Regions from separate parts of the Halopseudomonas oceani genome, predicted to be linked through region 1. Evidence: predicted binding sites of a transcription regulator. Region 1 holds the regulator's gene; the other holds the start of a gene.

Region 1 (5,741 bases):
TGAAGGATATGTATGCCAACCTGCGTTGCGTTGGCAACGACGTTGAACGCCGTGGCAACTACCTGACCGGCAGTTGGCTGGTGGATGGGATGACGGTGGGGGGCGCGTAGCGCCCCCCACCGTCAGCTGCAAGCCGCAAGCTTCAAGCTGCAAGTAAAACCCGCGCGGCTTTGGGTCGAGTGGTTCTTACTTTGCGTTGAGGGGGTAGCAAAAGAACTTTGAAAAACACTGGGTAGCCCTGTCGCCCGGGCCATCCTGTAGCAGCTTGCAGCTGGGTCTACTCCCCTTCCCCAAAGTAGTCGTTGATCAGGTCCAGCAATGCCTGCAGGGCTTCCTCTGCCTGCTCGCCTTCACAGTTGACGCATACCTCTGTGCCTTTGCCAGCTGCCAGCATCATGACCTGCATGATGCTCTTGCCGTCAACCTGGTCGTTTTCGTCGTGGCCGATACTGACCTTGCAGCCGTACTGGTTGGCTATGCCAACAAACTTGGCGGCGGCACGGGCATGCAGCCCCAGTTTGTTGATGATGAGAACGCGTGAGCTTGGCATCAGGGCAGGTCGCGGTGTCGTATCAGCAGGTTTGGGGTGCCGGCGCTCAGTTCCCGCACCAAGCGCTCGGCGATGTAGACCGAGCGGTGATGCCCACCGGTGCAGCCGATGGCGATGGTCATGTAGCTGCGCTCACTGGCGGCGTAGCGCGGCAGCCATTTCTTCAGGTACTGACAGATATCCTGATACATCTCCTCCACTTCAGGCTGCTTGCTCAGATAGTCGCTGACCGGTGTATCGCGGCCGGAAAAGGCGCGCAGGTCCGGTAGCCAGTACGGGTTTGGCAGACAGCGCACGTCAAATACCAGGTCTGCGTCCACGGGCAGGCCGCGTTTGAAGCCGAAAGACTGGATCAGCACTGACGGCTGGCTGCCCTTGGTGCCGAGCAGGCGTTGTTTGAGGTGGTCGCGCAGTTGATAAAGGTTGAGGTGACTGGTGTCGACCTTGAGGGTTGCCAGGTCGATGATCGGTTGCAGCAGCAGCGCTTCGCGATCCAGTGCTTCTCCGAGTGACAGATTGCCATCGGTTAGCGGGTGCTTGCGGCGGGTCTCCGAGAAGCGCTTGATGAGTACGTCGTTGCGCGAGGCAAGAAACAGCACGTCGCACTGTACGCCGGCGTTGCGGACGTCGCGCAGCAGTTCGGGAAAGCGGGCCAGGTCATTAGGCAGGTTGCGGGCATCAATACTGATCGCCACTTCTGGCAGGCTGAAGGCGTTTTCGCGGGCCTGGCGAGCCAGTTCCGGCAGCAGGCCGGCAGGCAGATTGTCGATACAGTAGAAGCCGTTGTCTTCGAGCAGGTGCAGAGCGGTGCTTTTGCCTGAACCGGACCGGCCGCTGACGACAATCAGACGCATGTCAGCCTCCGTCGCCGGGGCCGACCATGACACGGTACAGGTTGTCCGCGTCGGGTGCTGCGCGCAGCGCATCTCGTAACTCGGCGTTGTCGAGTTTGCTGGCCAGCATCTTGAGAATCTGTAGATGTTGTTCGGTGGCTTCCTGCGGGACCAGAAGAACAAAGATCAGGTCGACCGGTTGGCCATCGAGTGCGTCGAAATCGATCTTGCCGTCCAGCTGCAGCAGGGCGCCGATGGCCTGATGGCAGTCCTCCAGACGACAATGGGGAATGGCGATACCATTACCGAAACCGGTGGAGCCCAAGCGTTCTCGAGCGATGAGGTTTTCGTAAATGGCGTCTGGATCCAGGTTGGTGTGCTGGGCAACCAGCTTGCCGATCAGCTCCAGCACACGTTTTTTGGATCCACCCTGAACGCCAGCGAAGGTGCGTTCAGGGGTCAGGATGTGGTCTATTTGCATGTTGATGCAGTGAAGGTCCGGTTATCGGTCGTTCGCGCCTTGCTGACGGTCGATGTGCTTTTCCTTGTGCTTGATCAGTTGGCGATCCAGCTTGTCGGTCAGCAGGTCAATGGCGGCGTACATGTCAGAGTGTTCTGCCAGTGCGACCACTTCGCCACCTGCAATATGCAGGGTAGCTTCGGCCTTCTGTCGAAGTTTTTCCACCTCCAGGGTGACCTGGACGTTGGTGATCTTGTCGAAATGCCGCTCCAGGCGGGACATTTTTTCGGTGACGTAGTCGCGCAGTGCGTCGGTGATATCGAGTTGGTGACCGCTAATGTTCAGTTGCATACGGCGTCTCCTGATTGGCTTGTTGTTGCTGGGCGACCCACGGTCACCCGGTAATGCCACTTGCTTGATCCCTGAACTGGATCTGCTGCGTTGGACGGCCCTTTCAGAGGGCTGTCGCTGCAGGTGCTAGACCAGTCGCTTGCGTTCGCTCGATGGCGCGATGTTGAGCGATTCGCGGTACTTTGCGATGGTCCGCCGGGCTACTTCGATGCCCTGTTCTTCAAGTAAACCAGCGATCTTGCTGTCGCTCAATGGTTTCTTTGGGTTTTCTGCTGCGACCAGCTTTTTGATCAGCGCGCGGATAGCGGTAGAGGAGAATTCACCTCCTTCGCTGGTGCCAACATGGCTGGAGAAAAAGTACTTCAGCTCAAAGATGCCGCGCGGTGTGTGCATGTATTTCTGGGTGGTTACCCGCGAAATGGTCGACTCGTGCATGCCAACCGCCTCGGCGATGTCATGCAGTACCAGCGGCTTCATCGCTTCTTCGCCATGTTCCAGGAAGCCGCGCTGGTGCTCGACGATCTGGGTAGCCACTTTCATCAATGTTTCGTTGCGGCTCTGCAGGCTCTTGATGAACCAGCGCGCCTCTTGCAAATTATTGCGCAGGTAGGTGTTGTCGTTGCTGGAATCGGCTCGCCGCACCATTGATGCGTAGTGGCCGTTGACACGAACCTTGGGGACGGCCTCCTGATTCAGCTCGACCAGCCAGCGGTTGGCGTCACGGCGGACGATCACGTCCGGGATGACGTACTCGGGTTCGCCCGACGCGATTTCCGAGCCCGGGCGGGGGTTGAGGGTCTGAATCAGGGCGACCACATCGCGCAGCTGGTCTTCCTTCAGCTTGCTGCGGCGCATCAGTTGGGTAAAGTCGCGACTGCCGAGCAGCTCCAGATGATCGCGCACTACTCGGGTTGCCTGCTCCAGCATCGGAGTATTCTCAGGCAGCTGACGAATCTGCAGTAGCAGGCATTCGCGTAGATCACGTGCGCCAACGCCAACCGGCTCGAACTGCTGAATGCGGTGCAAGACCATCTCAACTTCATCCAGCTCGACTTCCAGCTCTGCGGGCAGGGAGGCCAGAATGTCGTCGAGCGACTCTTCAAGATAGCCGTCGGCATTGATACCGTCGATCAAGGCAGTTGCGATCTGGTAATCGGTTTCGGACACCGGCAGCAGGTTCAGCTGCCACTCGAGATGGCTTTGCAGGGTTTCGCCGGTGCCGGTGCGTGAGGTGTAGTCCCAGTCTTCATCGTCCTGGCTGGGCAGCGAGCTGGCCGAGGTCTGATAGACGTCCTCCCACTGGGTGTCGACTGGCAACTCGTTGGGGATCTGTTCGTTCCAGTTAGTGTCCTGGTCGGCTTGGCCATGTTGCTCAATGGAGTCGAGGGAAACCGGTTCGGGCATGGTGACCGCTGGCGCGTCATCATCGCCATTATCCTGCGCGTTGCTGCTGCCGTAGTCTTCGTCGCCGTCGTCTGCCATTTCCAGCATGGGATTGGCTTCCAGCGCCTCTTGCACCTCCTGCTGGAGGTCAAGGCTGGATAGCTGAAGCAGTCTGATGGCTTGCTGCAGCTGCGGTGTCATCGTCAGCTGCTGCCCCATCTTGAGGACGAGCGATGGTTTCATTGTGTCGCGTATTACCTTGTGCGCTTGGTCAGACCCTGTGCCGGACGAGGACCGGACTCGTTCCCCGCTAGCATGCCTGAGTTGCGGGTGCTTTTATAGCCGGAAGGCATGACCGAGGTACACATCTTTTACTGTCTGGTCGGCCAGAACGGTCTCTGCGTCGCCTTCGGCGATGATGTGGCCGTCGTTGACGATATAGGCCTTGTCACAGATATCCAGCGTTTCTCGGACATTGTGGTCGGTGATCAGGACACCGATTCCCTTGTCCTTCAGGTGCTGGATGATCTGTTTGATATCGTTGACCGAAATCGGATCTACCCCGGCAAAGGGCTCGTCCAGCAGAATGAAGCTGGGGTCGGTGGCCAGGGCGCGGGCGATCTCGGCGCGTCGCCTTTCACCACCCGACAGGCTCATGCCGCGGCTGTCGCTGAGGTGGTGAATATGAAACTCGCGCAGTAGCGATTCAAGTTTGCCTTCGCGGGCTTGACGGTTCAGATCCTTGCGAGTTTCCAGAATCGCCATGATGTTCTCCGCTACGGTCAACTTGCGGAAAATCGATGCTTCCTGTGGCAGGTAGCCAATACCTTCGCGGGCCCGGCCGTGCATCGGCAGGCGGGTGACATCCTTGCCGTTGACAGTCACCTTGCCTTCGTCAGCCTTGACCAAACCGACGATCATGTAGAAGCAGGTGGTTTTACCGGCGCCGTTGGGGCCGAGCAGGCCGACGACCTGGCCGCTGTCGATTGACACGGACACATCGCGGACGACCTTGCGCGACTTGTAGGCCTTGGCCAGGTGGCTCGCTTGCAGGGTGGTCATGGGGCTGCCGGCTCTTCGCTGGGTGTCTCGGCGCTACGGCTGCGAGGCTGGATAACGATCTCGATCCGCCCGCCGCCTTCGCTGCCGCTGGCGCCACTGCTGCTCTGACCGGCATCCACCACCTGGCGCTGGATGTCATAGCTGACATGCTCGCCCTGAAAGGTGTTGCCTGACTGCTCAAGGAACGCGTTCTTGATCAGGACGATGGTCTCGCGGTCGGCGTGGTACTCGATCGTCTCTGCACGTGCCTTGACTGGAGGCTTGTTGGCTTCCGGAGTCTGCTGATAGGTAGCCGGGCCGCCCTGAGTCACCATGGTATTCAGCTCACCGTTTGCGTTGGTCGTCAGGGTCACGCGCGAGCCGGTCAAACGCAGGCTGCCTTGGGTGATAACGACGTTGCCGGTGTACACGGCAGTATTACGCTTGTCGTCAAGCGTCGCCCCGTTGGCTTGAATGCGAATGGGTTGACTGCTGTCGCTGGGCAGCGCCATAACGTGACTCAGCGGGCAGAGTGCCAGCGTCAGGGCAAGGAGGGGTTTAACGCACCTCATATTGGCCTCGTACGGTGGACAGCAGCGTCAGGCGGCCGTCGTTGAGAAAGAGTTTCATGCCCTCGGCAGTGGTCACACTGCGAGCGGCTTCGATTTTAACTGGTTGATCGGTTTCGGCGTAGTCGCGACCGGGAAACAGCGTCAGCGCCGAGGTTGTCAGTTGACGGGCATCGGCGCTGTTCTGCTTGAGCAGGACGTCGGTCGTCAAATCAACGCGGTCACCGCGCTGGGTAACCACGCCTTGTCTTGATTTGAGCAGCCAGGGCGTCGGGTCGCCGCCACGATAGAACAGTAGCTCCGGGTCTTCCAGGTGCGTACTGCCGTCGTCGATCTGGTGGACGGCGTGGCTGGTAGTCAGTTGATAGGCGATCTTGCCCTGCTCGTCGAGCATCTGGATGCGGGCATTGTCGATATAGAAATCAGGCCGGTCGACAGGTTGTTGGGGTGCGCCTGATTTGAAGCTGGCAGGGCTGATGTTCCAGTAGCCCACTGCCAGTGCCAGTGCTGCTCCTGCAATCAGCAGCAGGCCAACGACTAGGTAGCGCGGCAAC
Region 2 (5,741 bases), 1.9 Mb from region 1:
GATCAGTTGCTGGGCACGGTCGACGTCAGGGGCGTCGGACAGGCTGGACAGGTTGCGGTTCTCGTGGTCGAGCAGGAACGCAAAGGTGCTGGGGGTGACTTCGACTCGGCTTACGGTGCGAATGACGTCGTCTGCCAACCAGTCGGTCATCGCCAGACCAACCGGGCGGCCGGTCTGGTCGCGAATCAGTGTGGCATGGCTGATCACCACACTGTTGATGCTGCTTTTGTAGTAGGCAGCTGTCCATTGCTGGGCGGGGTCCCCAGGGCTGGGCAGGTCACGCAGACGCAGGAACCAGCCGCTGAGGCGTTGCTGCTCGTCTGCACTGAGCGGCTCGACCTGGACGCTCTGTCCCTGACGATAAGCGTAGCGGGCGGGGCGACCCCCTTCTACATACCATAGACTGCTGCCGTAACTGTCGGGCAGATCCTGCAGTGCGTTGCGCAGGGTGCTGGCCAGCGCTGCCGGCTCCGACGGTGTGCGTAGCAGCAGGCCGCCGGCGCGGGCAAGGCCGCGAGTGCTTTGCTCCATCAGGCGGTGATGGGCGTTGATACGGTCAAGGTTGGCGTAGAAGGTGTCGGTAATCTGGCGTTCGCGCAGCTTGCCCATGGCATTTTCGGCGAACTCCAGATTCAGGCTGGCGATCAGCCAGCTACCAACCAGAAACAGCCCGACCAGCAGGCTGAGTAGAACCATGATCGCGCGTTTGACTGGCAGCATCCTTGTTACCCGAGTGTGTTAGCGGCTATTGAGGCGCTGTTGCAGAGCGCTGCGCGCGCTGGTCAGCTGGTCATTGCTGAGTTGGCCTGACAGCTGTTCGACGTAGCGACGGCTGCGAGACTCCCCGTTCATCAGCGCAAGGCTGAGCCAGAAGTAGGCCTGCTCCAGGTCTTGCGGCCCACCGTCGCCTTGCAGGTAATCAAGTCCCAAACGGTACTGTCCTTCGGCGGAGTCACGCTCTGCGGCCTCGCTGAGCCACTGGCGAGCGGAGGCCGTGCCGGGATGGCTGCGCGCGAGCTGCAGCATGGCGGGCACGTGCTCTGACAGCGCAGCACGGCGCAGCTGACCTTCAGCCTTCTCCGGGCTGACAGCGGTCCCGGTTCCGTTCAGGTAGGCCAGGGCCAGTTGGTAGCGGGCCTCGGGTTGGCCACTGCTTGCTGCCTTTTGCAGCCAGGTGAAGGCTTCGATGTCGCTCTCGCTGCTGTTTTGCTGTTGCAGCAGATCGGCCAGCAGCAACTGGCCCGCGGTGTCGCCCTGATCGGCAGAAGCGCGCGCCCAGCGCAGCGCCATGCTGCTCTGTCCGGTGCTGCTGACAATGCTCGCCAGGTGATGCTGGGACTTGGCATCGCCCGCGGCAGCTGCCGCTTCACAGGCCGTAGCGGCCTGGCTGTAGTTGCGGATGGCGAACAGCAGATAGCAGTTTTCCTGCTGGCTGGTCGCTGCACTGCTGCTGCCGGAGCTGCTGGTGGTCGTGCTGGCGGCAGGCGCTTCGCTGGGTTGTGGTACCCGGGCGGCAAAGTCGCTCACCTGCTGAGGGCAGGAAAACTGATAGCCAGCACGTAGTCGTTGCAGGTTCTCGCGGGTGGGTTGCTCGGCCTGGTAGCGTTGGCCGATTGCCTTGCAGCGGGTGTCTCGTTCTTCCTGGACCAGTGGCACGTAGTCAGCGTAGTCCGCGTCGTTGGTGTGTTTGTTCAGGTAGCGGGTGAGCGGGTCAATATACTGCTGCGCAAACAGGGCCTCGACTTCCGCGTGACGTTGCTGGGCCGCCGGGTCGTCGGTCAGCCTGCTCGCGAGTTCAGCCAGGCGCTGGCTTTGGGTCTTGATCACGTCGCCCGACCGGCTGAGGAGGCTATCGGGTTGAGACAGGCTTTGGCATCCGGTGAGGGTGATGCTCAGTCCCAGTAACAGGGCGATGTACGCGCGCATGATACCTCTCGAGTTACGGCCGGCTGGGGCGGGATGGCTGGCCGTGGTGACAGTGTATGGCGAAGCTCAGTGTGGCGCTCACGCGCCTGCCGAGGCAGTAGTCTGGCCTTCCTTTGCCGCTATATCGCCAAGCAGTTTATCAGAAGGTTTGCCGGGACGAACCAGAACTCGACTGCGGGCGGGCAACCATTGGTAGATCCGCTCTGGCGTCGCTGGTTCTGAAACTGGAACGCTTCTTGCGTAGACCTCGATACAACGCAATCTGCGTCAAATATTTGATCTGGGGACCTTTTCATCGATGGCTGTTGATCGCGCGCAAATGATGGGCACTATGCGGACCAACCTGGCCGGTTTGCGCCACGGCAGTCTGGGGATCCCTATTTTGCTGTTGGTGATGCTCGGCATGATGATGCTGCCGATCCCGCCGTTCCTGCTCGACGTTCTGTTTACCTTCAACATTGCCCTGTCGCTTGTGGTATTGCTGGTTGGCGCCTACGCCTTGCGCCCGCTTGACTTCGCGGTGTTCCCGACAATTTTGCTGGTAGCGACATTACTGCGTCTGGCGCTGAACGTCGCCTCCACCCGTGTGGTGCTGCTGTATGGCCACGAGGGGGGGGATGCCGCCGGTAAGGTGATTCAGGCCTTCGGTGAGGTAGTTATCGGCGGTAACTATGTGGTCGGTCTGGTGGTGTTCGCGATCTTGATGATCATCAACTTCGTGGTCGTCACGAAGGGTGCCGGGCGTATCTCGGAAGTGAGCGCGCGCTTCACTCTGGATGCAATGCCCGGCAAGCAGATGGCGATTGATGCCGATCTCAACTCGGGCCTTATTGATCAGGAACAAGCCAAGGCACGTCGTCAGGAAGTCGCCCAGGAGGCCGAGTTTTACGGCTCCATGGACGGTGCCAGCAAGTTTGTTCGTGGTGATGCCGTCGCCGGTCTGCTGATTCTGTTCATTAACGTGATTGGCGGCCTTGCCATCGGTATGGCCCAGCACGGCCTGCCGTTCGCCGAGGCGGGTCGGATCTACGTACTGCTGACCATTGGTGACGGCCTGGTGGCGCAGATTCCGTCGCTGCTGCTCTCGACGGCTGCTGCGATCATGGTTACCCGTGTATCGACCTCCGAGGACATGGGCGCTCAGGTGCAGCGCCAAATGTTTGCCTCGCCCAAGGCGCTGGCGGTCGCGGCGGCGATCCTTGTCGTCATGGGCTTGATTCCCGGCATGCCCCATTTCTCGTTCCTGAGCCTCGGGGCATTGGCTGCTGGTGGTGCCTACTTCATTGCCAAACGTCAGCAGGTCAAGGCCGAGGAAAAGGTTGAGGCCGAGCGTCAGCAGGCGCAACTACCCGCGGTACAGTCGCCCGAGACCCGTGAGCTGGGTTGGGACGACGTTACTCCGGTGGATATGGTGGGGCTGGAGGTCGGCTATCGGCTGATTCCGCTGGTTGACCGCAATCAGGGTGGCCAACTGTTGGCGCGAATAAAGGGCGTGCGCAAGAAGCTGTCGCAGGACCTGGGTTTTCTGATGCCGTCGGTTCACATCCGCGACAACCTGGATCTGGCGCCCAATGCTTATCGCCTGACGCTCATGGGGGTGGGTGTTGCCGAAGCAGAGATCTACCCCGATCGTGAGTTGGCGATCAATCCGGGTCAAGTGTTTGGCGAAATCAAGGGCGTGCCCGGCAAGGATCCTGCGTTTGGTCTGGATGCGGTCTGGATCGAGCCGAGCCAGAAGGATCAGGCGCAGTCGCTCGGCTACACCGTGGTGGATGCCAGTACCGTGGTCGCCACGCACATCAACCAGATTCTCCACAAGCATGCCCATGAGCTGATCGGTCACGAAGAGGTGCAGCAGTTGATGCAGGTGCTCGCCAAGGCCTCGCCCAAGCTGGCGGAGGAGCTGGTACCGGGGCTGATTTCCCTGTCGAATCTGCTCAAGGTGCTGCAGGGATTGCTGCAGGAACAGGTGCCGGTCAGGGATATTCGGACCATCGCCGAGGCCATCGCCAACAACTCGAACAAGAGTCAAGATACCGGCGCACTGATTGGCGCAGTCCGGGTCGCGTTGTCGCGCTCAATCGTGCAAAGCATTGTGGGGCTTGACTCTCAGCTGCCTGTGATCACGCTGGAGCCAAGGTTGGAACAGATGTTGCTACAGAGTATGCAGAAGGCCGGTCAGGGCGCAGACGACGGTATGTTGCTGGAGCCTGGCATGGCTGAGAAGTTGCAGCGCTCGCTGTCCGATGCCGTACAGCGGCAGGAAGTGCAGGGCAAGCCGGCAGTGCTGCTGGTGGCGGGGCCGATTCGAATGATGATGGCCAAGTTTGTCCGCTACGCAGCCCCGGGCGCCCATGTACTGTCCTACCAGGAAATTCCGGACAGCAAGCAGGTCACCATCATTGCGACGGTTGGCCAGAACTGAACTGCAGCACTCTGAATGAATGACAGCAGCCGCCAGCGGGCGGTGCCAGAAAAGCGACGAGGTCAGCCATGAAAGTCAAACGTTTCTTTGCCGCAGACATGCGCCAGGCGATGAAGCTGGTTCGCGATGAGCTGGGCGCTGATGCGTCGATCATCGCCAATCGCCGGGTTGCCGGTGGCGTCGAGCTGACCGCTGCGCTGGACTACGAGGCGCCCCGTCTGACCACGCCGACACCGGGTCTGGATACCGAATTGAAGAAGACCCAGGAGCGCATTGTTGCCGCCCGCGCCGAGCTGGAGGTGGGCGAGATGGCTTCCCACGACCAGCCGTTGGTCAATCGCCAGCTGTTTGGTGACAGCATGCGCCACGCGGCGCGTCAGGGGTCGGTAGAAGCCCGCGACCTGCTGGATCGTCTGATTCAGGAACCGGTTGAGCCGGCTGCAACCAGCGCGCGGCCTGCAGCGGCTGAAGCGGCGCCGGCTCAGTCTGGCGATGACGCTGGCCTGAGTGCGATGCGCGCCGAGCTTGCGGGTCTGCGAGAGATGCTTGAGTCGCAGCTGGGGGGGATGGCCTGGGGACAGCTCAATCAGCATAAGCCGAAGCAGGCTGGCCTGTGGCGACGGCTGACCCAGATGGGGTTGCCAGCTGAGGTCAGTCAGGATTTGCTGCGTCAGGTTTCTGACGTGACCGAGCCGCGTCAGGCCTGGCGTATGCTGCTGGCCTATCTGGCCCACCGCGTACCGGTGCTGCGCGAAGAGCCGCTCGATGCCGGCGGCGTGATCGCGCTGGTCGGCCCTACCGGGGCTGGCAAGACCACGACCCTCGGCAAGCTGGCTGCCCGCTACGTGCTTAAGCACGGCAGCCAGCACGTTGCTCTGGTGACCATGGACACCTACCGTATCGGTGCCCATGAGCAGCTCCGCACCCTGGGGCGAATTCTCAACGTGCCGGTCAAGGTAGTTGACGAAAAGCAGGATCTCAACGATGTGCTGGCCGATTTTGCCGGCAAGCGACTGGTGCTGATCGACACCGCTGGCCTGCAGGCCAATGATCCCTATCTGCGCGGGCAGCTTGATACGCTGGCTCGTCAAGGCCACCGTGTACGCAACCTGCTGGTGTTGGCCGCAACCAGTCAGCATCGGGTAATGAAGGCTGCCTATCACACCTACAAGGCTTGCGGGCTGTCCGGCTGCATTCTCACCAAAATTGATGAAGCAGCTACGCTTGGTGAGTCGCTGGGGCTGGCGATGGAGCAGGGTTTGCCGGTAGCCTATCTGGCAGATGGCCAGCGCATACCGGACGATATCAGCCGTGCTGTTGGGCACCAACTGGTCAGTCGTGCCGTCAGCATGGCTGGCAACGATGCTCCGGCAGATCAGACCATGGCCGA

What was found. The regulator sigma-54, encoded in region 1, starts transcription at its own class of promoters, with help from an activator protein. The targets are predictions, from matches to a motif close to ANTGGCATNNANNTTGCTNT.
Region 2: flhA (flagellar biosynthesis protein FlhA) is a predicted target of sigma-54. The motif match lies at 2,150-2,169, and genes of this name have one in related genera.

Annotation. Positions count from the first base shown of each region.
Region 1 covers NZ_OY781932.1:1,355,817-1,361,557, forward strand. Annotated here, with positions in the region: gene pmbA (metalloprotease PmbA) at 1-110, shown strand, start outside; gene ACKPCU_RS06355 (HPr family phosphocarrier protein) at 278-550, opposite strand; gene rapZ (RNase adapter RapZ) at 550-1,404, opposite strand; gene ptsN (PTS IIA-like nitrogen regulatory protein PtsN) at 1,406-1,864, opposite strand; gene hpf (ribosome hibernation-promoting factor, HPF/YfiA family) at 1,886-2,194, opposite strand; gene ACKPCU_RS06375 (RNA polymerase factor sigma-54) at 2,321-3,820, opposite strand; gene lptB (LPS export ABC transporter ATP-binding protein) at 3,914-4,639, opposite strand; gene lptA (lipopolysaccharide transport periplasmic protein LptA) at 4,636-5,190, opposite strand; gene lptC (LPS export ABC transporter periplasmic protein LptC) at 5,177-5,741, opposite strand, start outside.
Region 2 covers NZ_OY781932.1:3,278,897-3,284,637, reverse strand. Annotated here, with positions in the region: gene ACKPCU_RS15310 (EAL domain-containing protein) at 1-720, opposite strand, end outside; gene ACKPCU_RS15305 (tetratricopeptide repeat protein) at 739-1,926, opposite strand; gene flhA (flagellar biosynthesis protein FlhA) at 2,246-4,351, shown strand; gene flhF (flagellar biosynthesis protein FlhF) at 4,420-5,741, shown strand, end outside.